One region of the Streptomyces sp. NBC_00878 genome, then DNA from elsewhere that is predicted to be linked to it. Evidence: riboswitches for the same ligand, from Rfam matches in the RefSeq annotation. Region 1 holds a riboswitch; each other region holds the start of a gene.
What was found. A riboswitch is a leader RNA that binds a small molecule or an ion and turns the genes downstream of it on or off. The one in region 1 is predicted to bind cyclic di-AMP.
Positions count from the first base shown of each region.

Region 2: another riboswitch for cyclic di-AMP. It lies ahead of OHA11_RS17115 (C40 family peptidase); the one in region 1 lies ahead of OHA11_RS27555 (LysM peptidoglycan-binding domain-containing protein).
Region 3: another riboswitch for cyclic di-AMP. It lies ahead of OHA11_RS41590 (C40 family peptidase); the one in region 1 lies ahead of OHA11_RS27555 (LysM peptidoglycan-binding domain-containing protein).
Region 4: another riboswitch for cyclic di-AMP. It lies ahead of OHA11_RS04035 (C40 family peptidase); the one in region 1 lies ahead of OHA11_RS27555 (LysM peptidoglycan-binding domain-containing protein).

Region 1 covers NZ_JAPEOK010000001.1:6,374,300-6,379,984, reverse strand. Annotated here, with positions in the region: gene OHA11_RS27560 (CocE/NonD family hydrolase) at 1-1,715, shown strand, start outside; cyclic di-AMP (ydaO/yuaA leader) riboswitch at 2,137-2,299, shown strand; gene OHA11_RS27555 (LysM peptidoglycan-binding domain-containing protein) at 2,305-3,018, shown strand; gene OHA11_RS27550 (HAD family hydrolase) at 3,040-3,939, opposite strand; gene OHA11_RS27545 (FAD-dependent oxidoreductase) at 4,291-5,517, opposite strand; gene OHA11_RS27540 (ATP-grasp domain-containing protein) at 5,680-5,685, opposite strand, start outside.
Region 2 covers NZ_JAPEOK010000001.1:4,106,887-4,112,571, reverse strand. Annotated here, with positions in the region: gene OHA11_RS17120 (C40 family peptidase) at 1-237, opposite strand, end outside; gene OHA11_RS17115 (C40 family peptidase) at 717-1,865, opposite strand; cyclic di-AMP (ydaO/yuaA leader) riboswitch at 1,872-2,043, opposite strand; gene OHA11_RS17110 (hypothetical protein) at 2,337-2,930, opposite strand; gene OHA11_RS17105 (hypothetical protein) at 2,927-4,252, opposite strand; gene OHA11_RS17100 (ATP-binding cassette domain-containing protein) at 4,337-5,149, opposite strand; gene OHA11_RS17095 (zf-HC2 domain-containing protein) at 5,249-5,685, opposite strand, start outside.
Region 3 covers NZ_JAPEOK010000001.1:9,561,398-9,567,082, forward strand. Annotated here, with positions in the region: gene OHA11_RS41570 (ATP-binding protein) at 65-508, shown strand; gene OHA11_RS41575 (LysR family transcriptional regulator) at 547-1,464, opposite strand; gene OHA11_RS41580 (LysE family translocator) at 1,554-2,177, shown strand; gene OHA11_RS41585 (DUF6328 family protein) at 2,240-2,722, opposite strand; gene OHA11_RS41590 (C40 family peptidase) at 2,816-3,289, opposite strand; cyclic di-AMP (ydaO/yuaA leader) riboswitch at 3,293-3,505, opposite strand; gene OHA11_RS41595 (hypothetical protein) at 3,843-4,151, opposite strand; gene OHA11_RS41600 (ATP-dependent Clp protease proteolytic subunit) at 4,159-4,794, opposite strand; gene OHA11_RS41605 (carbohydrate ABC transporter permease) at 5,135-5,685, shown strand, end outside.
Region 4 covers NZ_JAPEOK010000001.1:1,004,159-1,009,843, forward strand. Annotated here, with positions in the region: gene OHA11_RS04025 (tetratricopeptide repeat protein) at 1-1,676, shown strand, start outside; gene OHA11_RS04030 (DUF4394 domain-containing protein) at 1,856-2,716, shown strand; gene OHA11_RS04035 (C40 family peptidase) at 2,822-4,213, opposite strand; cyclic di-AMP (ydaO/yuaA leader) riboswitch at 4,309-4,480, opposite strand; gene OHA11_RS04040 (glycoside hydrolase family 76 protein) at 4,652-5,685, opposite strand, start outside.

The DNA of each region.
Region 1 (5,685 bases):
CCGAGCTGGCCGACGGGGTCGAGGTCGTCAACTGGCTCGCCGCCCAGCCCTGGTGCTCCGGCAAGGTCGGCATGTTCGGCATCTCCTGGGGCGGCTTCAACTCCCTCCAGATCGCGGCCCTCGCGCCCGAACCGCTCAAGGCGGTCGTCGCGGTCTGCTCGACGGACGACCGCTATGACAACGATGTGCACTACATGGGTGGTTCCGTACTCGCCGTCGACATGCACGCGTGGGCGGCGACGATGCTCGCGTTCGTCTCCCGCCCGCCGGATCCGGTGTACGTGGGCGAGGTCTGGCACGACCTGTGGATCAAACGACTGGAGACCGTCGATCCGTTCCTGCACACCTGGCTGGAGCACCAGACGAGGGACGACCACTGGCGCCACGGCAGCGTGTGCGAGGACTACTCGGCGATCCGGGCGGCGGTGCTCACGGTCGGCGGCTGGCACGACCCGTACCGGGACGCGGTCCTGCGCCTCGTGGAACACCTCCCGGCGGACCGCGTACGGGGGATCATCGGGCCGTGGTCGCACCAGTACCCCGACCGGGGGCTGCCGCCCGGCCCGGCGATCGGCTTCCTCCAGGAGACGCTGCGGTGGTGGGACCACTGGCTCAAGGGCACGGAGACCGGGATCATGTCGGAGCCGCTCCTGCGCTCGTACGTCAGCGACTCCCACCCGCCCGCGACGGTGTACCCGGCACTGCCGGGCCGCTGGGTCGGCGATCCGGCCTGGCCCTCTCCCCTGGTGGCCCCGGTGACGTACGCCCTCAAGGGTGAGCCCGTGGTGGTGCGGTCGCCTCAGCACACGGGGCTGGACGCGGGCCGCTTCTTTCCCTTCGGCAACGACGCGGACCTGCCGCCCGACCAGCGGGACGAGGACGCGAAGTCGGCGTGCTTCGACTTCGAGGTCCCTGAGGAGATCTGGGTGCTGGGCCGCCCGCGCGTGCGGTTGAGGCTCACTACGGAGGCGACGCGAGGACAAGTAGTGGCCCGAATCTGCGACGTGGCCCCCGACGGCTCCTCGACCCTCGTCACCCGAGGGGCCCTGAACCTGTCATCCCGTCATGGCCGTGACCAGGTGATCCCCTGGAAACCCGGCTCTACGGAGGACGTGGTTCTCGACCTGAACGCCATCGGCCACGCCATCCCTGCGGGCCATCGCATCCGTCTCGCCGTCTCCTCCGCGTACTGGCCGTGGATCTGGCCCCAGCCAGGTTCGGAGGCGGGCTTCACCCTCACCCCTTCGGGGAGCGTGCTGGAACTCCCGCTCCGCGCACAGGAGTCGGACCCGTCCATCTCCTTCGAGGAACCGGAGCAGGCGGAGCCCATGGGGGTGAACTTCCCCGCGACACTGGACGAGCCGCGCCCCGAACGCCTCGTCATCCGCGATGTCGCCAAGGGCGAGTGGCGTCTGGAGGTGGACCCGCGGTACGGCGGAACCCGGGTGTATCCCGACGGCCTCGAATTCACCGAAGAGGCCCTGGACACATACACGATCGACGAGTCGGACCCGTTGTCGGCCCGCGCCCGATCGGACTGGTTCATCCGTCTGCACCGACCGGATCTGCCGTGGGACGCGAGCGTCGAATCGCACTCCGAAACCACCTGCGACGAGGCGGACTTCACCACCGCGAACGAAGTGATCTGCAAGGACGGCGACGAAGTCGTGTTCCACCGCACCTGGGAGAAAAGGATTCCACGGACGGCGGGGTGAACTCGCACGTTCCCCGAATGATCGCGAACGCGCACCAACACGCGCGAACACGTATCCGGGCCACATAGCCGCGGGCTTCGTCGACACGTCGGCACCTTTACGGACAAGTAGCACCTTATGTGGACCGGGTGGACACCAAGGGTGCGCCCGACTTGCCCGTATTACGCACCTGTTGCACTTAATCCCCCACCTGCGCCAGTGAATTGGGTCACGTCCATTCGGGACCGCCACTGCGCCGGGTCGACCGATTCTCCTTTGCGTAAGGCAAGTTGAACTTCACCTTCCGGATGGATCAAGAATTACCCTCCAGCCTGAACGGGCAAATGGCATCTCCGTGTGAATTCAGGGCTTGTTCACGACATGTGCTCTCGCATACGTTCACGGCACTCCGGATGGACCGCCTAATCCTGCCGCCGCCCGGAGATCCCACTCACTCATTCACTCGCGTACGGCAGGAGCGGGGGACCCAGATAAGTCGCCGGTCCGGATTCCGGAACGGCTCGGGGTGAAGCCGCGTGCAGCATGCGGCCGGGCATCTCCCGCCCGAACCCGACAGCTCACCTCGCAGGCGCCGGAGAGGAAAAGCGCCATGCCCGCACAAGGTAAGCACCGCCGTACCAGACTGAATGCCCTCACTCGCGGAATCGTCGCCGCGGGAACCGGCGGAGCCGCACTCGCGCTCCCCCTCTTGGGAGCGACCGGCGCCCACGCCGCACAGCCGGCGCAGGCCGCGCAGGTCGCGTCGGCCGAAGTCCCGCAGGTCTCGCTCATCACGTACAAGGTCGTCGCGGGCGACACCCTGTCCAAGATCGCGAGGAAGTACCCGTCGAGCGGTGACTGGAAGCAGCTGTACCAGGCCAACCGCGCGGTCATCGGCGACGACCCGTCGCACATCCGCCCGGGGCTCACGCTGACGGTCGGCACCAAGACAGCCAAGGCGACCACCGCGTCCACCGTCACCCAGGCCGCCGCGAAGACGTACACGAACGACCTCGACGGCTGGATCAAGGAGGCGCTGGACGTCATGGCCCAGCACGGAATCCCGGGGTCGTACGACGGCATCTACCGCAACATCATGCGCGAGTCCTCGGGCAACCCGCAGGCCATCAACAACTGGGACTCCAACGCCGCGGCCGGTACGCCGTCGAAGGGGCTCCTCCAGGTCATCGACCCGACCTTCAGCGCGTACCACGTGCCCGGCACCTCGATGGACCCCTTCGACCCGGTCGCCAACATCACGGCGGCGTGCAACTACGCCGCCGCGAGGTACGGCTCGATCGACAACGTCTTCGGGGCCTACTGAGCCGGGCCTACTGAGCCGGGCCTACGGGGCCGGGATCGCCGAGGCGGGACTACTTGAGCTGGGACGGTTGAACGGGGCCCAGTGGGCGAGGCGTACGGCGGGCGGGGTCCAGGGACGGGAGAAGAGGCGCTCCAGTACCACCGCGATCCCGTCCTCCTCGTTCGACAGGGTCACCTCGTCGGCCACCGCCTTGAGTTCGGGGTGGGCGTTGGCCATCGCGACGCCGTGGGCCGCCCAGTCGAACATCGGGATGTCGTTCGGCATGTCCCCGAAGGCGATCGTGACGGCGGGGGTGAGGCCGAGGTGTTCGGCCGCCAGGGCGAGACCCGTCGCCTTGGTCACGCCACATGGCTGGAGTTCGACGGTGCCGGGGCCGGACATCGTGACCGTGGCGAGGGAACCGACCGCTCCGCGCGCCGCGGACGCCAACGCGTCGTCGGACAACAGGGGATGACGCAGCAGCACCTTGCTGATGGGTTCCGTCCAGAGGTCGTCGCGACGCAGGACGCGCACCGCCGGGAGCGTCGGGTGCGGCATCTCGTACCCGGGCTCGATGAGCGTGAGTCCGTCGACACCGTCCTGGTCGACCGCGGCGTACACGTCCCCGACCTCCGCCTCGATCTTGCCGAGTGCCGTCTCGGCCAGCTCGCGGTCGAGGGTGACCGACCACACCATGCGGTGGGCGCCTGCGTCGTACAGCTGCGCCCCCTGCCCGCACACCGCCAGGCCCTGACTGCCCAGTTCATCGAGCAGCGGCCGGACGCGCGGGGCCGGGCGCCCCGTGACCACGAGATGCCTGGCACCTCTCGCAACCGCCATCGCCAGCGCGGCGCGTGACCGGTCCGAGAGAGTGTCGTCGCCTCGCAGCAATGTCCCGTCCAGGTCAGTGGCGATGAGTGAATATGCAATCGGTGCGGCCATGATCAGAGAATACGGATCGAACGCCCCAACGACTCGACGGGAACCGGACGTCGTCCGGTATCTCGTCAGGCACACGGGTCGCCGCTCGCCCCTTCCGTTGGCCTTTGGGAGGTAAATCGCAGGCGAAAGGGGACAGTTGAGGCCGCTCCCGACCCGCCCGGATGCAGGAGGAGTTGCTCGGCGCGGGCGGCCGCGCACGCGCCCTGCCTTGCCTCACTCACCTCGCCTTTGGTTTCGTTTGATTCCGTTCACTGGCTTCATTCGTCGGTTTGGTTCGTCGGTTTCGTTCGTTGGTTTCGTTCGTTGGTTTCGTTCGCTTCGCTTCCATCGTTTCGTTTCGCTTCGCTTCGTTCAGCCGTGCGCCCGCGTCAGATGCCCGACCAACCGCGGTGAGGCGAACTCCGTTCCGCACACGAACCGCATCACCGGCCCGTACGAAGCCGCCGCCGGCAGCCCCGTGAAGTACAGCCCGGCCACGGAGGACCTGAACCCGGCGCCCAGCTTCGGTGTCCCCCGGCTCACCGCCAGCTCCGTACGCAGTTCGTGCCCGAGGAAGTCCATCGCGGCGAGGTCTACGCGGTATCCGGTCGCGGCCACGACGTGGTCCGCGGAGAGCTCCTCGATCCGCCCGCCGAGGGTCTGGACGGCGAGGGCCGGGCGGCCGGCCACCGATCCGGAGCGGACGATCCGAGACACCTCGCTCACCTGCACCTTCCCCTCGAACCGCGCCCGCAGCCACCAGGCTCCGAGCGGGCCGAGCACGCGGCGGACGAGGAAGTGCCGGACCTGCGGGGGCAGATGGCGGTACGGGTGGGGGTAGTAGCTAAGTGCCCACAACGACCAGGCCCGGCCGAAGGGTGACTCGGGGCGCAGCCTCGGCTGACTCCAGGGGGGCGCGCCGAAGGCGACCGATCCCTCACCGCGCGCCACTACGCGCACCTGTGCGCCTGCCTCCGCCGCGAGCGCCGCCGTCTCCAGGGCGGACTGACCCGCGCCTACGACGATCAGCTCCTTGCCGGAGAACCGGGACAGGTCATGGAGCTGCGAGCTGTGCGAGACGGGCCCCGTGGGGGTCGGTCCGTCGGGCGCGGCCGCGGCCAGTTCGGGCGGCAGATGGGCCAGCCCGGACAGACCGGTCGCGACGACGACCGCCCGCGCGGTGAACAACTCCCCCGAGTCCAGCTTGAGTTCGAAGCCCCCCGAGCCCTGGCGACCGCCGCGCGGCCCCGGCAGCCGGTCGACCGAGACGACCCGCACCCGCTCCAGTTCCGGCACGAGCTTCTGCTGGAACCACTCCCCGTACGCGACGAACGTCTCGACCGGCACGATGTCCTCGTCCGTGACGAGTCGGCGTATGCCGGCCGCGTCGCAGTAGTCGACGAGGTCGTGCCCACGCTGCGGGGCGTCGATGTTCGAGGCGGCCGGGGTCGACTTCAGAAGCATCCCCTCGGGCATGTGCTCACGCCAGCTCACCATGGGCTCACCAAACACCCGTACCGGAATGCCGCGCGCTCGCAGATGCGCGGCGGTCGACAGGCCGAACGGCCCGGCACCGATCACTGCCACCGGCTCCATCACGAAGTCCCCTCCCCAGGACGCTGCTTCATCACTTCGTGGTCCACACCAAAAGATGTGCGATGTGCTGCTGGTTCGTCGTTCAGCCGACTCGTCTCACTGCCGGCTCGTCATAGGTACTGCTCATAGGTACTGCTCGTTCGTGGTCGGACAGGCCATCAGCCCTCAGCC
Region 2 (5,685 bases), 2.3 Mb from region 1:
GCCCCGCGTCTTCGTCGACCTCTCCTTCGCCCCGTTGTACTTCTCGGTGGCGACCTCCGCCTCCTGGTACAACTTGTCGACCTTCGCCCTGACCTGAGCGGCTGTCAGTTCCGGCGCGGCGGTCCCCGTCCCCTCGAACCCGGTCGCGCTCGCCGCGCCCGCGAGCGCGATGGTGAAGGCGGTGCGGGCCGTACTGCCGCCGATTGAGCGCTGTCTGGGCTTGCGGTGCGCTGCCACGTGCGATCCACGTCCTTCCGTACGGCCGCCCGGGCGTTGGTGCGTCCGCGGCGGCGGCCCTCAGGGGCCGGTTGCACGTCCGGCGGCGGCCCGCACAGGGGAGCGGGCCGCCGCCGGACCTTTCTCGGCGGTGGTGTCCGGATGCCGCCCCTGGCCCGGGCGGCGGTGGGAAAGTCCGGTCACCTGGGGAAGGACGCTAAACCTGGGACCGTGGCCCGGGTAACGGCATGTACGGAAGTGGTGCGATTCGGGCACGAGCTGACCGGGTACGACCGCGATCCGGGCCCGGCGCCGCCGACTTGACGTGGTGGGCTGACCGATGCGCGAGTTGTGGGGGAGCGGGCGAGCGGCTGGTGCTATGGGCTCCGCCGGGATGGGGCGCGTGGGCTGCCCGAGGCTGAGAGGGACACGCGCGTGTCCCTCTCAGCCTCGGGCAGCCCCAATTCCGGTCAGTGCGAAACAGGACTACGAAAAGCCCCTCATGCCGGGCGTACCACGCTGTGGATCGGCATGTAGTAGATCGACTCCTCGCGGACGTACGCCCCGGGCTTCGGCGCGTGGATCATCATGCCGTCGCCGATGTAGATGCCGACGTGGCTGATGTCGTCGTAGAAGAAGACCAGGTCACCGGGCTGGGCGCTGTTCAAGGAGACCGTCGTGCCCGCGTTGACCTGGTCCCAGGTGGTACGCGGGAGCGTGACGCCGGCGGCCTTCCAGGCGGCCTGGGTGAGGCCGGAGCAGTCGTACGACTCGGGGCCGCTCGCGCCCCACACGTACGGCTTGCCGATCTGGGCGCGGGCGAAGGCGAGCGCCTTGTCGGCCTTGGCCGTGGAGGTGGAAGTGGAGGTGGACGAGCCGGAGCCCGAGGTGCCCGAGGAGGTCCCGGTGTTCTGCGTCGCCGCCTCCTGGCGCCGCCGCTCCGCTTCGGCCGCCTGCTGCCGCGCCAGCTCGTCCGCCTTGCGCTGGGCCTCTTCCTGCTTCTGCCGCTCGATCGCGGCGAGCCGCGCCTTCTCCTCGGCGGTCAGCTTCGAGAGCAGGTCGCGCGCCTCGGCGAGCTTCCGCTGGACGTCCGCCTTGGACGTCTTCAGCGTGCTCTGCGTCGCGGTGAGCGTCTCCAGGCTCTCGGACGCCTCCTGCCGCTTCTCCGCCGTCGCGGCCTGCTGCGTGACGTAGTCGTCGACGGACTGCTTCTGGCGGCTGGTCAGCCGGTCCATCAGGTGGGTCTGGTCGAAGTAGTCCTGCGGGTTGTCCGCGAGGAGGAGGGAGGCGGTGTCGGGGGCGGCGGCTCCCGTGCGGTACTGCGCGGCGGCGAACGTACCGAGTTCCTCGCGCGCGTCGTTCAGTTTCTCCGTGCGCCGCGCCACATCGTCGAGCAGGGTGTCGACGCGCTTCTTCTGCTTGGTGGTCTTCTCCTTGGCCGCGTTGTACTTCTCGCTGGCCGTCTCTGCCTGGCGGTAGAGGTCGCCGACCTTTTTCTCGACTTCCTCAAGGCTCGGCTTGGGCTCCTCGGCGGGCGACGCGTTCGCCGTCTGGGAGAGGAGAGCCACCGAGGTCAGAGCCGCGGTGGCGAGGGCCGGAGTCCGTATGCCCATGGGGCTGAGGGGCCGGGACCTGCGGTGTGGCGCCACGAGGGCGTCTCCTTCCGTCATCCGCCTACCGAGTTAGCTGTCGGGTTCGGGCTGGTGCTTCGGAAGGTTTGCCCTACGGTCCGGTTCCCGGATGGGAGTTGGACCGATTCACCCCAAGGTCGGTGGGTCCTCGGCTCCGGCGGCCACAAGGGCGTACCGGACTCGGCGGAGGCCGCTCGGCCCGGCGATGTTCGCCGGTGCGGGTCGTGCGGCCTACAGGAAATTTAGCTAATTCGTGTGGCCCCTGTGAAGTTTGATGTGCGATATGCCCGATACATTTTCGTGACCTTGACCTTGGGCCTCGCTCTCCGAGGTCAATCCGGAATGATCTGCGATGAGTTGTCCGGAGTGGCGGCGTCCGACTGGTCGGGGGCGCCGGCTTCCAGCAGTCACGGTCAGGTGCCGTGGGGCAGAGGAAGCCATCCGCGGCCGGCCGGTCACATGATCAATATGTGGCCGGCCGCAGCGGGCTCACAGGCGGCTCCCGCGCTGGGTGTAGGCGGCGGCGCCGACGACTGTCAGGAGGACGGCCACCGTGGTGGAGGTGACGGTGCCGGGGTCCTGGACCATCCAGGTCAGTGCCTGCCCGATGACCGATTCCCTGGGGCCCACCGCCAGCATGAGCATGGCCCAGCCGATGGGGAGGACCCAGGCCGCGTGGGCACCGACGAGCACCGCGCCCAGGGCGGTCAGGGCCGTGAGTGCCAGGACGGCCTGTACGACGGTGCCGTAGGCCACGGCGTGGGACTGCTGCCCGGCGATCCGGTGGACGACGACGAGCAGACCGAGCAGGACTCCGCCGAGCAGCAACAGGTGGACGGCGCGGATCAGCCGCCAGGGGGCGGGCGTGCCGCGTTCCAGTTCCTCGTCCGGGCCGGCGAGCGTGCGGGCGGTGGGGGCGATGCCCAGCACGACGGCGATCAGGCCGAGCCTATGGGTTATGGCCGGGTCGTCCGGCAGGTATGCGGCCCAGGTGAGTGCGGCCGCGGCCAGAAAGACCAGTACGGTCGCCGGAACCGCCCGGCAGCGCAGGTGCAGCACGATGCCGTGCAGGCCCGGGGTCATCGGCCCGCTCCCTGACCCATGACGACGGCCAGCGGGTCCCCGCAGGTCAGTGCGGCCTTCCGGCCGTCCCCTATCCGCTGGTAGCGCTCCTTGGCAGGCAGCGCGCGCAGCGTGTCGTAGGCCTCGCGGGCGACAGGGCTCAGCTCGTCGGTGGGGGTGGCCAGGAGCAGGGCGGCCATCGCATCGGAGGCGTCCTGCGCGCGGGTCCACTCCCTGCCGGTCCCGTCCTCCTCGTCGGAGAAGCAGTCCTCGTCGAAAACGGCTCCGGAGGCCACGGTGTCGAGGACCGAGGCCGGTTTCCATCTGATGCCGCCTTCCTGTGTCCGGTACGGGAGTTGGACACGGACCGTACCGAGATCCTTGGCGTCGGCAGGCTTGCCGTCGTCGAGCATCCAGCTCACCGTGTCCTCCTCCACCCGCGTCGGGCCACCGGGCACCTTGGCGAAGGCGTCGAGCACCTTCTGGGCGGGAGCTGTGAGATCGGGCAATGTGCGGGTGTGCACCTTGGTGACACAGATCCGGCCGTTGCTCGGCGCGCAGACCATGGCGGTGGCCTGCTGGTCGGGGACGACCGCGCCCGATGGCGCCAGCAGGGTTCCGAGGGCCACCCCGGCCACGGCGGGCGTCAGGGCCAGCACCCGGGCACGCGCGGTGGCCGCGACGGCCAGCAGCACACCGGTGACAGCGACGGCGGCGAACCAGATGCCCTGGGCCGCGGACAGCGAGGGCAGCACCCGGTGGAAGTCGTCCGTCACCGGCAGCATCGGCAGCACGGTGTCCACCAGACGGTTGGCCGGCCGGCTGTCCTGGCTCACCGACAGAATCAGGAAGAGCACCACCGCGCCCAGCGGCGCCACGACCGGCGCGGACGCCATCCGCCCGACACCCAACCCGAGCAGGGTGACGGCGATGGCGGCCAGCAGTCCCACCGCAAGGCCCGCAGGCTGAAGGCCGTCACCGTAGGCCGCGTGCCGGGAGACCAGTACCCCTGCCCACCCGACCATCGCGGCCATGGCGAGCACCACCGCGCCGGCGATCACCAGGAAGGCGGGCAGCAGCCGCACCGAGCGCGGCCGTGGCGTGGCGGCGAACAGCTCGGAGACCTCACTGCGCCGCTCCCGCCCGCCGTGCCAGATCCCGGCGGCCAGTGCCACCGGCAGCACGATCCAGGCGGTTCCCCGCATCGAGTAGACCAGGGGCGCCCAACTGGCGGCCCACTCCCCGATGTCCATCCACAGAAAGACACGGGTCAGGGCGGCCAGCACCAGGAACAGCGGCAGCGCGATCGAGCGCTTCGCCTCCAGGCGCACTATTCGGAACATCACAGTCTCCAGTAGTCGGGTGTAGCCAGTAGTCGGGTGTAGGAGGACATACAGGGGCTTCGGGCGGCGGTTGTGCTGCGTCGCCTATCGCCCGGCCCCGGCCTTGCCCTCGCGGTGCCGGCGCAGCAGGGCGGAGTAGCCGCGCTCGATGTCGCTGTCGCCCGGGTCGGCGTCGGTGCCTGCGGTACGGAGGCGGTCGAGGTGGCCCGCGAAGACCGTGCGGCCCTCGTCCATCAGCACGACGCTGGCGCAGGCGGCACCGACGTCCTCGACAAGGTGGGTGGAGACCAGGACGCAGGACTGTGCGCCGATGTCACGCAGCAGAGTGCGGAACTCCATGCGCTGGGCGGGGTCCAGGCCGACGGTGGGTTCGTCGAGCAGCAGGATGTCGGGGTCGTTGACGATCGCCTGGGCGATGCCGGCCCGGCGCAGCATGCCGCCGGAGAGCGATCCCATACGGTCATCGGCCCGGTCGGTGAGGTCGACCCGGTCGATGGAGTGCTGCACCGCGTCGGCGACCCGGCGGCGGGGCACTTCCTTGAGCCAGGCCATGTACTCGACGAACTCACGCACGGTGAAGCGCCGGTAGTGTCCGAAAGCCTGGGGCAGATAGCCCAGCCGACGGCGCAGCTCGCGCAGTTCGCCACCGCTGCGACGGGCGTTGCCCAGGAGTTCCAGGTCGCCGCTGTGCGGGGTCAGGACGGTGGCGAGCGTGCGGATCAGGGTCGTCTTGCCCGCCCCGTTGGGGCCGAGCAGACCGTGCACTCCGGTGCCCAGTTCCAGGTCGATCCCGTCGACCGCCGCGCGGCGGCCGTGCCGCACGGTCAGGGCGTGAGCCTGGATGTGATGGGCGTAGCGGGTGGGGGCCGTCTCGCTCGCGGTGACGGTTCTGGGCATGGCGGTGTCTCCTCGCGGTGCGGGTGAAGGACTGCGGTGCAGGTGAAGGACTGCGGTGCGGGTGAAGGACCGCGTCGCAGGTGAAGGACGGTGTGGGGGTCAGCGGTGGCGTGTGCGGGCCTCAGGGGCGTGCAGATAGGCGTTGCGGCACAGGATGACGGCGGCGCCCAGGACAGCGGTCGCGGCCGCCCAACCCGGGGCGGCGGACTCCTGTAGGTAGGAGGGAACGGTGCCCCCGCCGAGGGCGGGGGAGACCACGAACAGGGCCCACCCGGTGCCCAGCGCGGTGGCGGCGCGCTGGGTGCCCACCACGCTGCCCAGTGCCAGGCTCGCGCAGGTCAGAGTGAGGGCCGGCAGCAGGACCAGCGCGGGTGCGGTGCCGGTGACCCAGCCGGCGGCTGCGAGGGCCGGGGTCACGAGGGTCAGCACGGCCAGGGTCCGCCGCAGGACGAGGCCGAGCCCCGCTCTCGGGGTGGTGGCGATCAGCTCATGGACGGGGTCGGAGTGCGGGCCCCAGCTCACGGCCACTCCCAGCA
Region 3 (5,685 bases), 3.2 Mb from region 1:
ACCGTACTCGACGTCATCCGCTTCGTGTCGGACTCCGGTCCCGTGGGAAAGGGACGACCTCGCCATGGCAGACCACCAGGAAGCATCCGTCACTCTGCCGAGCGATCCCGCCTCGGTCTACGCCGCCCGCACATACGTCATGAACGTGCTGGCCGAATGGGGACTACCGTCCGACACGGAGGCCGCCGACACGGTCCGGCTCATCGTCTCGGAGCTCGCCACCAACGCCGTACAGCACACGTTCGGACAGTCGCCCACCTTCACGGTGGACATCGAACTCGACCGCGACGAACGCCTGCGCATCGGCGTGACCGACAGCCACCCCCGCTTCCCGAAACGTTTGCCCGCGGCCGTCCAACAGGACAACGGGCGCGGCATGGTGATCGTCCGCTGGCTGACTGCCGAGTGCGGCGGCAAGCTGACGGTCCGGCCCACCAGAGAGGGCGGCAAGACGGTTTCGATCATGCTGCCCTGGACGGCACCGGTACAGCCCGTGAGAGCCGACTGAAAGCCGTGCCCCGTCTGTCAGCCGTCCTTCAGCGCCCGTCAGTTGTACTGCGAGGCACGTCCGAAGGCGCCCCGCAGCAGAGCCCGGAAGGCGTCTACCGCCGGAGCCGCCTCGTCGGTGCGGTGGACGACCAGGATCGTGCGCCGCAGGTCTCCGGGTTCCAACAGTCGCATTCCCACCGGGGTGGCCGCCGTCCTGGCCACCATCTCCGGCACCACCGCGACTCCGAGGCCCGCACTCGCCAGCGCACACACCAGGGCATAGCCGGGTGTCGTGACGAGGAGCGACGGAACGGCCCCGGTCCGGGTGAGTACGGCCTCCAGGCCCTGCCGGGCCGGATGGTCCGGCGCCATGCTGATGAGCGGCTGCCCGGCCAGCTCCGTCAGCGGCAGCCGTGACGAACCGCTCGTGAGGACGTGCCCGGGCGCGGTCACGAGCACCAGCTCCTCGACCAGCACCGGCTCCGCGGACACACTCGCGGGCAGCGACACCGGTGCCGAAGGCTCGTAGGCATGCGTCAGCGCCAGATCGACCTCGCCCGCGGCCACCGCGGCGATACCGGCCGGGGGTTCGTAGTCCGCGACGGTCAGCTCCACGTCGGGATGCGCCCGGCGGAACGCGCTGAGCACCGGAGGCAGCAGATGGATCCCGGCCGTCTGGAAGGTGCCGACCCGCAGCGTCCCGCCGGACAGGCCCGCCAGACGCGCCAGTTCGAGCCGCGCCCGCTCCAGCTCGTCCAGCACCCGGCGCGCCCGCGCCACGAGCAACTCACCCGCACCCGTCAGCCGGGTCCCGCGGTGATGGCGTACGAGCAGTGCCGTGCCGGCCTCCCTCTCCAGCTTGGCGAGCTGTTGCGAGAGCGCGGGCGGCGTGTACCCGAGACGCTCGGCGGCCCGGGTGATCGAACCCGCCTCCGCGACCGCCACGAGCGCCGCGAGCCGTGTCGGGTCGTACAAGCGAAGCTCCCGGGGTAAAGAGATGCTTAAGGCAGACCCAGGATATTCGACATACCTTCTGAAGGCTCCGAGGGCGCACGCTGGTGCCCATGGACGCACAGCTCATCGCCTTCAGCGGAGTCGCCGCGGGCATGGTCGCCATGCCGGGTGCCGACTTCACCGTCGTCGTACGCAACGCCCTGGTCTCCCGCCGGGCCGGTGTCGCGTGCGCGCTCGGGATCACCGCGGCGCTGCTCCTCCACACCACCCTCGCCGTCGCAGGGGTCGCCGCGGTCCTGGCAGCCGTGCCCGCGCTCTTCCGCGCGCTCCAGCTGCTCGGCGGGGCGTACGTCCTCCATCTCGGCGTACGCACCCTGCGGTCGCTTCGCGAGCGGCGTACAACCGTGGACGACGACGGGCCGGTGATGTCGGGGAGCCGGGCGCTGCGCCAGGGCTTCGTCACCAACGTCCTCAACCCGAAGGTGCCGATCACCTTCATGAGCCTGCTGCCGCAGTTCGTGCCCGACGGGAGTCCGGCGATGCCCCGGACGCTGTGGCTCGCGCTGATCGTGGTCGCGCTCGCCCTGCTCTGGTTCCCGGTGGTCGCGCTGCTCGTGGACCGGCTCGGCCGGTGGCTGCGCAGACCGCGTACGGCCCGGGCCATCGTGGCCGGCACCGGCACCGTGCTCACCCTGCTCGGCGTCGGACTCGTCCTCGAACCGCTGCTGGCCTGAGCCGGTCAGCCCGGACCTGCCCTGGTGGACCTTCCCGGTCGGCCCGTCCTGGTAGACCCGTCCTAGTCGCCGACGGAGCGTTTGACCAGGTAGGGCAGGAGGGCCCACAGCCCGGCGCATACGACCAGGGTGGCGGCGCCGGCCGCGATGCCGCCCGCCCGGTTCGTCGCCACGTCCACGACGAGCAGGACCGAACCGGAGAGGCCGAGCGAGAGCGCGCCGAGCCCGGCCTGGGCCAGCAGCGAGGAGGCCTTCACGACCTGGGGCTTGGCGCCCTGCCGGAACAGCCGGCGATGCAGCGCGGCGGGGGCCGTGAAGAGCGCCGCGGTCACTACCGACAGCAGCAGCGTGACGACGTACGTGGCGCGCTGGAACGAATCCAGGGAGGGAAAGCGCGCGGTGAACGCGAGGGTCAGCAGGAAGGCGAAGAGGATCTGCACGCCGGTCTGCGTGACCCGCAGTTCCTGGAGCAGTTCGTTGAAGTTGCGGTCGGCGCGTTCGAGCCGTGTCTCGTCGCGCTCCTCTTGGTGATGAAGGTCGCCCATATGTGAAGGAGTAACCACTCCGCCGCGAATATCACATTCCGGGCGGCCCCGGTATGCGGCCGCGGCGATCACCGCGGCCGCATCCCGGGCAGGTCACCTGACCCGGCCGTACCAGACGCTCTTCGTCCAGATCTTCTGCAGCTTCACCACGTCCCCGGTCTTCGGGGAGTGCCAGATCCGTCCCTTCCCGGCGTAGATGCCGACGTGGTAGACGTTCCGGCCCGAGTGGAAGAAGACCAGGTCTCCCTGCTTACGGGTGGAAGCGGAGATGTGCTTCGTCCTGTTGTACTGGGCAGCTGCCGTACGCGGCAGGGACTTGCCCGCCTTCTTGAACGAGTAGAGCGTGAGGCCCGAGCAGTCGAAGCGCTTGGGCCCCGCGGCTCCGAACTTGTAAGCGGAGCCCTTCTTGGAGGCCGCCACCTGGAGTGCCTTCGTCGCGGGTGTGGCCGCTTCCGCGCCGGACGTGAAGCCGGGGGCCACGATGCCGCCGCCGACGGCGGCGATGGTGAGAGCCGATGCGGTACCGGCCCTGCTGAACAGCGACGGGACACGATTGAGCGCAGTCATGCGCAACCCTTCGTCAGCCGCCTGTGAAGGATGACCTGTCGGATTCGGGCTGGCGAAGTTGCCCGGCCGCTGACGCGGCTTCACCCCAAGGGCTGCTCGGCCCGGTCATGGCGTGACCGTTCCGGCGACCCGTCGTGCTTGGGTCCTCCACTCCTGCCGATCCACTTCTGTCGACCGGTTCATCCGAGCGGCGGCAGGACTCGGCGTCCGCCCGGACCGCCCCGCCGCTTGTGGCGGGGTCTTGTCGTCGGAAGGGATCTTGACGCACGGATGTCCCAAAAGCCGAGCGGAATCGGCGATTTGTGGGCTTACTCACCACTCACCCGTTCGGGTGGACAGCCCTTTCTGTACGAGGGCGCCGAGGGGGTCGAGGACCCTCGTACCAGCACCGGGACGGTTCATACCGCACTGGAGCTACGTGGGTTGCGCAGCTCCCACGGGTCCGCAAAAGCAGCCCTGACTACGCCGTTCGGTGGTACACCGTTCGGCTCGTTTGAACCCTGGCCCGGACGCCTCGTCAGATACCTGCGCGACGCCGGGCGGTGGGGGTACGTCAGGTGTCGGAGCGCGGCGGTAGTGCGATCCGGCCTGCTCGGCGCTCACCGTCGAGGACGCGCAGCGCCCGCGCCAGGGTCGGTGCGTGCACCTCGTGCTCGCCGCGTTGGTGCATCAGGGCCAGCGCGTCACGCAGTGCGGTGGCCCTGCCGACCAGGGCCTGGGCGGCCCGCAGCCCGCGGTAAGTGTCCCCGGAGTGGGCCGGGTTGATCCGGCCGAGCAGGTCGACCACCTCCAGGTAACGGTCGATCAGTTCGGCCTCGGCACGGGTCAGGGCCGGCAGCGGCGGCAACTCGGGTGGAAGCATCCGCCGCTCACCTCGCGCCGGGTGCGCGCTGGGTGGACTTCCGGCTCGGGACGATCCGGTCGATCAGTCCGTACTCCAACGCCGCCGGCGCGTCCAGGATCTTGTCCCGCTCGATGTCGGCACCGATCCGCTCCCGGCTTTGGCCGGTGTGCCGGGCGAGCATCTCCTCCAACTGCTCGCGGGTACGCATCAGTTCGTCGGCCTGAATGACCAGGTCGGAGGCCTGCCCCTGGACGGGCTCGGAGAACGAGGGCTGGTGGATGAGCACGCGGGCGCCCGGCAGCGAGTACCGCTTGCCCGGTGTGCCGGCCGCGAGCAGCACCGCCGCGGCGGACCCGGCCTGCCCCAGGCAGATGGTCTCCACCTCGCAGCTGACGAACCGCATCGTGTCGTAGACGGCCGTCATCGCGCTGAAGGAGCCGCCGGGAGAATTGATGTAGAGCGAAATGTCCCTGTCGGGCGCCTGGTACTCGAGGTGCATGAACTGCGCCATCACGTCGTTCGCCGAGACGTCGTCGATTGGCGTCCCGAGAAACACGATCCGCTCTTCCAGGAGCTTGGAGTACGGGTCCATGGTCCGGCTCCCCGAACTGTTGCGTTCGGTGAACTCGGGCAGGACATAGCGGGCGGACGGTCGGGCCATGACACACGCTCCTCCGGGAGAGGTCCTGTAGAAAATGTACAGGACGTACGTAACGTAGGGAGCGTGCTCCAGTGATCCACGGGAGTCAACAGACCCGGGGCGGCGGGTCCGAGGGCTGCGGCCCGGACCTGCGCACGAGCTGCACCCTCTGTTCCTGCGGGAACCCTTGACGCGGGATTGAAACGTTTCTACCGTGCGGTGCAGCCGTATCCATGAATGAAGTTTTCGTACGTGAACGAGGTGGCGATGTGTGGATCTCCTGTGGCGCCGGACGCCTTCGGGGGCCCGGATGGAAGCTGACATCGTTGTCCACCTGTGGGCGCCCGGGAGTTGAGCCGACGTGACCACAACCCCCAGGGCCACAGCCGTTCCACGCCCTCCCGCGCCCCGCGACGCCGATGCCGGGCAGCCGGTCACGCCAAGGCGACAGAAGCGCCGCTCGGGCATTCACACCCCGTTCTGGTTCCTGCTTCCCGCCGTAGCCGTCTACGCGTTCGTCATCGTGTGGCCCAGCCTGCGCGGCGGCGTATACGCCTTCACCGACTGGAACGGCATCACGCCCGACTGGCACTGGGTCGGCCTCGACAACTTCTCGGATGTGCTGGCCGATCGCGGAGCCAGGGCCGCACTGCTCAACACGGTGGTACTCGCCGCCTTGGTGACGGTCTTTCAGAACGTGTTGGGGCTTCTCCTCGCCCTGGGCGTGAACACCATGGTCAAAAGCCGCTACGTGCTTCGCGTGGTGTTCTTCGCCCCCGTTGTCCTCACGCCGCTGGTCGCCGGATACGTATGGAGCTATCTCCTGTCTCCGGAGGGCACCGTCAATGCCGTCCTGCGCGGTATCGGCCTTTCCTCGCTCGCCCACGACTGGCTCGGTGACCCGGGCACAGC
Region 4 (5,685 bases), 5.4 Mb from region 1:
CCGAGGAGCGGGGCTCGGGGCCGGGCGCGAAACTGGGCGCGGAGTCGGTCCGTGCACCGGGCTACTGGTGGGGCGGCGCATCGAGCGACACACCGGACCAGGCACCGGGCGAGGCACGGGACAACAGACCGGGCCACACAACGGGCGGCGGCCCCAGCCACGCGCCAGGCCACAGGTCGGGCGGAGCATCGAGCAACGCACCGGACCAGGCACCGGGCGAGGCGCGCGACGAGAGACCGGGCCACGTGCCAGGCCGCGAGTCCGGCGGCGGCCCTGGCCACGCGCCGAGCCGTGCGCCGAGCCACGTGCCAGGCCAGGTGTCCGGCCCCGCGTCGGGGATCCGACCAGGTGACGAGCCGGCGAGCGTCGGTGGTCGTCCCGTCCAAGCCGCCGGGACTCTGGCACTGCTGGCCCGTGCCCACCTCGTACAGCCCGCCCGGCCGGGCCGGTTCGGCACGCACGACCTGCTGCGTGCCTACGCGTTCCGCCTGACCCGTACGCATGACTCCGAGGCCGAACGGCAGGCCGCGCTGGTCCGGCTCTTCGACCACTACCTGAGCACGGCCGCGGCGGCCATGGACGCGCTGTACCCGGCCGAGCGGCACCACAGACCCCCGGTCGGACCGCCCGTGCACGTCTCGCCCGTCGCCGGCGACGCGGCCGCGGCACGGGCCTGGCTGGACGCCGAGCGCCCGACCCTGGCCGCCGTCTGCGCGGTGGCCACGGACCGCGGCAGTCCCCGGCACGCTGTCCGTCTGGCCGCCCTGCTCTTCCGGCACCTGGACTCCGGTCACCACACCGAGGCGCTGGAGATCCACCGCCACGCCCTGCGGGCCGCCGAGACGATCGGCGACCTGGGCGGCCAGGCCCACGCGCTGACCAACCTCGGGGTCGTGCACTGGCGGCTCGCCGACGCGGGTTCGGCCGCGGACCACCTCGTACGGGCCCTCGAACTGCACCGCCGGACGGGGGATCTCGCGGGGCGGGCCAGAGCCCTGTCCAATCTCGGCAACGTTCACTGGCGGCTCAGCCGCCTCCGTGACGCCGCGCACGACCATCAACAGGCCCTCGACCTCTACCGCGAGACCGGGGACGAGGTGGGCCAGGCCCGCACTCTCACGAACCTCGGCAACGTCTGTCTCCGGCTGGGCGAGTACGAGCAGGCCGCCGACCGTCAACTGCAGGCCCTCGCCCTGCACGACCGGACCGGTGACCGCATCGGCCGCGCACGCACCCTCTCCCACCTGGGCAACGCCCTCCTGCGGCTGAGCCGGTTCGAGGCCGCGGCCGAGCGTCAGCAGCAGGCGCTCACGCTCTTCCGCCACCTCGGGCACCAGGGCGGCGAGGCGTACGCGCTGTCCGGCCTCGGCGACATCCGGCTGGGGCAGGGCGCGTTCGAGGCCGCGGTCACCTGTCAGCGACAAGCCCTCGAACTGTTCCGGGCGCACGGGGAGGGCTACGGCGAGGCGTCGGCGCTCAACGGCCTCGCCGAGGCACTGCACGGCAGCGGCCGCTTCGACGAGGCGCTCGACCACCACTCCACCGCCGCGACGGTCGCGGCCGTCACCGGGGAGCACGACCAGCTGGCACGAGCGCACGCGGGCGCCGAGCGCGCCCGCCGGGCCCTGGAGCCGTGGGCGGAGGCCGCCGCGTCGTCGACCACATCGGGGCCGTGAGCGCGCGGAACGCCTCGACGTCCGGCCGTTCAATCACCGTCCAGTGGTTGTCCAGTCCTGCGCCATAGCTTGCCGTCGCTGACCGGCGATCCGGCCTGGCACATCAGGCCGCGATGCCGCTGCCCCACCACACGCGCACGCAGACATTCACGTGCACGCCGACCGAGAGGGAAGAAGCGATGAAAGCAGGGCTCAAGAAGAGGATGGCCACGGCGATCGCGACCGCGTCCGCCATGGCGGCGCTCGTCGTGGCGACCCCGGGCACCAGCCACGCGGCGACGCCCAGCCTGCCCGCGTTCGGCATCTCGGCCGACGGCAAGCTGATGGCCCATTTCACCACCGACAGACCCGACGTGCTCAACTGGTTCAGGGTCATCAACGGGCTCGTCGGCGACACCTTTGCTGTCGGGAGCGACTTCCGTGTGCAGAACGGACTCCTGTACATCGTCGGCAACCAGGGGGGCGTCTACACGGTCAAGACCCCGCCCCAGGTCCCGGACGTTCAGGTCACCAAGGTCTCGCAGCTCAGTGTCCCGTTGCAGGGCACGAACTTCGGTGTCGACTTCAACCCCGCCGCCGACCGGCTTCGGATCATCAGCGACACCGGCCAGAACCTGGCGCACAACCTCGCCAACAGCGTCACCGCCACGAACACCCCGCTGACCACGGACGGGGCGACGACCCACGGCGTCACCGGTGCCGCCTACACCAACAACGACCTCAACTCGGCCACCGGCGCAACGCTGTTCGACATCAACACGACCTCGGACCAGGTCGTCATCCAGTCGCCGCCCGCCAACGGCACGCTGGCCGCGACCGGCTCGCTCGGCGTGAACGCCCTCGCCAACGCGGGCTTCGACATCTTCAGCGACCTGAGCGCCGGCAAGACGATCTCGAACACGGCCTTCGCCACCCTCACCCCGTACGGTGCCTCCACGTCGACGCTCTACACCGTCGATGTGCTCACCGGAGCCACGACCAGCGTGGGCCAGTTCCCCATACCCATCACCGACATCGCGGTCGCGCTCGACGCGGGCTGACACGTCTCCGACACGATCAGAGGCCGTATCGGTCGGCGCTTCGCGCCCTACGCCGGTACGGCCTCTGGGTTCGGTACGGCTTCTGGGTTCGGTACGGCTTCTGGGTCAGGCAGGCCGCACCACGCTGTGAATCGCCGCTTCCCCGGCCCAGAGGATCGACTCCTCGCGTATGGACGCGCCCGGGCTCGGTGCGTGGATCATCATGCCGTTGCCGCTGTAGATGCCGATGTGGCCGACATGGCCGTGGAACAGGACCAGGTCGCCCAGCCGGAGGTCGGTGAGAGGGACCGCCATACCGGCCGTCGCCTGGTCGTGCACGGTACGCGGCAGCGCGACCCCGGCGGCCTTCCAGGCCGACTGAGTGAGGCTGGAGCAGTCGTACGCGCCCGGTCCGGTCGCGCCCCACACACAGGGCTTGCCGATCTGCGCGCGGGCGAAGTCGACGGCCTTCGCGGCCTTCCCGCCGTACCCCGAGTCCGACGCACCGTCCGAGCCGATGGCCACACCCGCGCCGATGGACACGGGGGGATAGGCGGACAGATCCATGCCGAACGACAGATCCGGGCCGCCCATGGTCAGGCCCTGGCCGCCCATGCTCGGGGTCGTGCCGAGCAACGGATCCGGCGACATGGAGCCGATGGGCAGGTCCGTGCCGATCCCGCCCGACGGCCATGGCCACTGCGTCTGCCCGGCCTGGCGGTAGTCCTGTACCTCGGGCGTACGCCAGGCGGTCTCCACCGGCGCGGGCGCGATGGCCGCCATCGGCGCGCTCTGCTGGGCGATGCGCGCGGACAGCAGTTCACGGGCCTTCGCGAGCTTCTGCCGGGTCCGGTCCTTGGAGGTCTTCAGCGACTGCCGCGACTGCTGTGGCTGTGTCTGCGGCTGTGGCTGCTGTTGTTGCTGCTGCTGCTGCGGTTCCGTGACCAGCGCGGGCAGGAGCTCGGTGGCGTCCTGACGCGCCTGGGGCGCGGCGGGCAGCGCGGCGACGGGTCCGGCGGTCAGCTCCGCCACGGGCCGCGCGGCCGTTGCGGCGGCAGGCCCGGCGGTCAGCTCCAGGACGGGTTTGGCGGCCGCTTCCAGCGCACGGTCGGTCGGCCTGTCGGCCGGCCGGTCGGCCTGTCGGTCCCCCGGACGCCCGCCGGGGCTCTTGGGCCAGGTACCGGTCTGGCCACGCTCCGGCATTCTGTCGGAGGGCAGTACGGCGGGGATGAGGGGACCCAGTTGCGAACGCCCCACGTCGAACCACTGCTTGGCGCGGTCGCTCAGAGCGGGGTCGGGGGCGGCGACGGTGTCGGCACGTCCACGCCCGGTGTCGGGCATCGGATTCGCCCGCTCACGCGGGCGCCCCGAGGCCATCGCCCGGGTGGCGTTGTAGTTACCGCTGGCGCTCTCGGCCTGGTCGTACAGGTTGTGGATCCGCTGCTGCACCTCTTCACGGCTCGGCTCGTCGCCTCCCGGGACGGGCGTGGTGCCACCCGTCGAGGAGTACAGGTCCACCGAGGTGGCGGCCGCCGTCGCGAAGGCGGGCCGGGGGATGCCCGGGAGGTTGTCGCCTCCGGGGCGCGAAGTTCGTTCCGGCGCGATGGGAGCCGTACTCCTTCCGTGTTCCGCCTACCGAGTTAGCTGTCGGGTTCGGGCGACGATTCCGGAAGGTATGCCCTACGGCCCCTGCCCTGACGGGCAGTTGGGCCGATTCACCCCAAGTTCGGTTGGGTCCCCGGTTCCGATGGCCACGTGGGCCACCGGATTCGGCGGAGGTCGCGCAACCCGGCGAGGTTCACCGGAGGAAGTCGCGCGTCCTACCCGTCAAGTTAGCCAACTTGTGCCCCTCGTGTGAAGATTGAAGAGCGAAGTGCCCGATATGTAACTGTGACCTTCGTCGTATCGGTTCGAGACATCGACGACTTTCCGCCCGGTCAACGGGAGTTGGGGGTGTCAGTTCGCCGCGTTCATCAGGTCGAGCGCGCTCTGCTGGCGGGCGGCGTCGGTGGAGTCCAGTGGTCCGGCCCAGTGCAGCCCGTACGCGTCGAGTGCGTTGCGGTCGTTCGCGTACGCGGCGTCGGCCTGCCGCCGTATGTAGGACGTGTACGGGCGGTCGGACAGCCGGGCATTGAAGGCGCTCAGCCCCCTGATGTACGCGCCCTTGAAGGACGGGCCGTCGGCGCCGCAGCCGTTCGTCTCGCACGGCTCGCGCAGGATGCCGCCCGAGTTGAGGGCCGCGGACGTGGTCGAGGCGTTCCCGATCTGACGGCCCGTGGTGAGCAGCGCGGAGTCCCCGGTCGCCCGGTGCAGTTCCGCCAGACCGCCGAGCAGCACGCCCTGGTTGTACGACCAGGTGGTGTCGCCGTTGTTCCGGCACGTCGACAGGTCGATGCCGTCGTTGACCAGCTGGGAACCGTTGATCATGCCGGTGCCCTTGAACCAGGCCCACTCGGCGTTGGCCCGCCCGAGATAGACGGTGTCGCCCGCGATGCGGTTGTGCAGCGCGGCGTTCAGCTCCAGGTAGAGGGAGTTGGCGATGGCGTTCTTGTAGGTCTTGGCGGTGCTCCACCACACGCCGCCGCCACACGTGGAGTCCCAGTACCGTGCCATGTAATCGGCGTCCGCACGGGCGGTGTTGAGATAGCGGCTGTCGCCGGTCAGGTCGTACGCGGCGACCCAGGCCAGCCCCCACCACCCCGTGTCGTCGATGTAGTCGTTGCGGAACTGGCCGCCCTGCGCGTTCAGTTGGCGGTCGTAGGTGTTGGCGATGGCGTACCGGTAGCTGCCCATTCCGGTGACACGGATGTTGTCGATGATCGCGGTCAGGGCGTTGGCAGAGTTCCACCAGCCGGTGGTGTCGAACAGGCCGGTGGAGTTGTTGTAGGACTGCATCAGCGCGGTGGCAGCGGCGGTCGGACGGCTTTGGGCGTTCCAGGTGGTGCGGGCCCAGGCCGTACAGGCGATCTCGGTCCGGTCGCCGGCCTTGC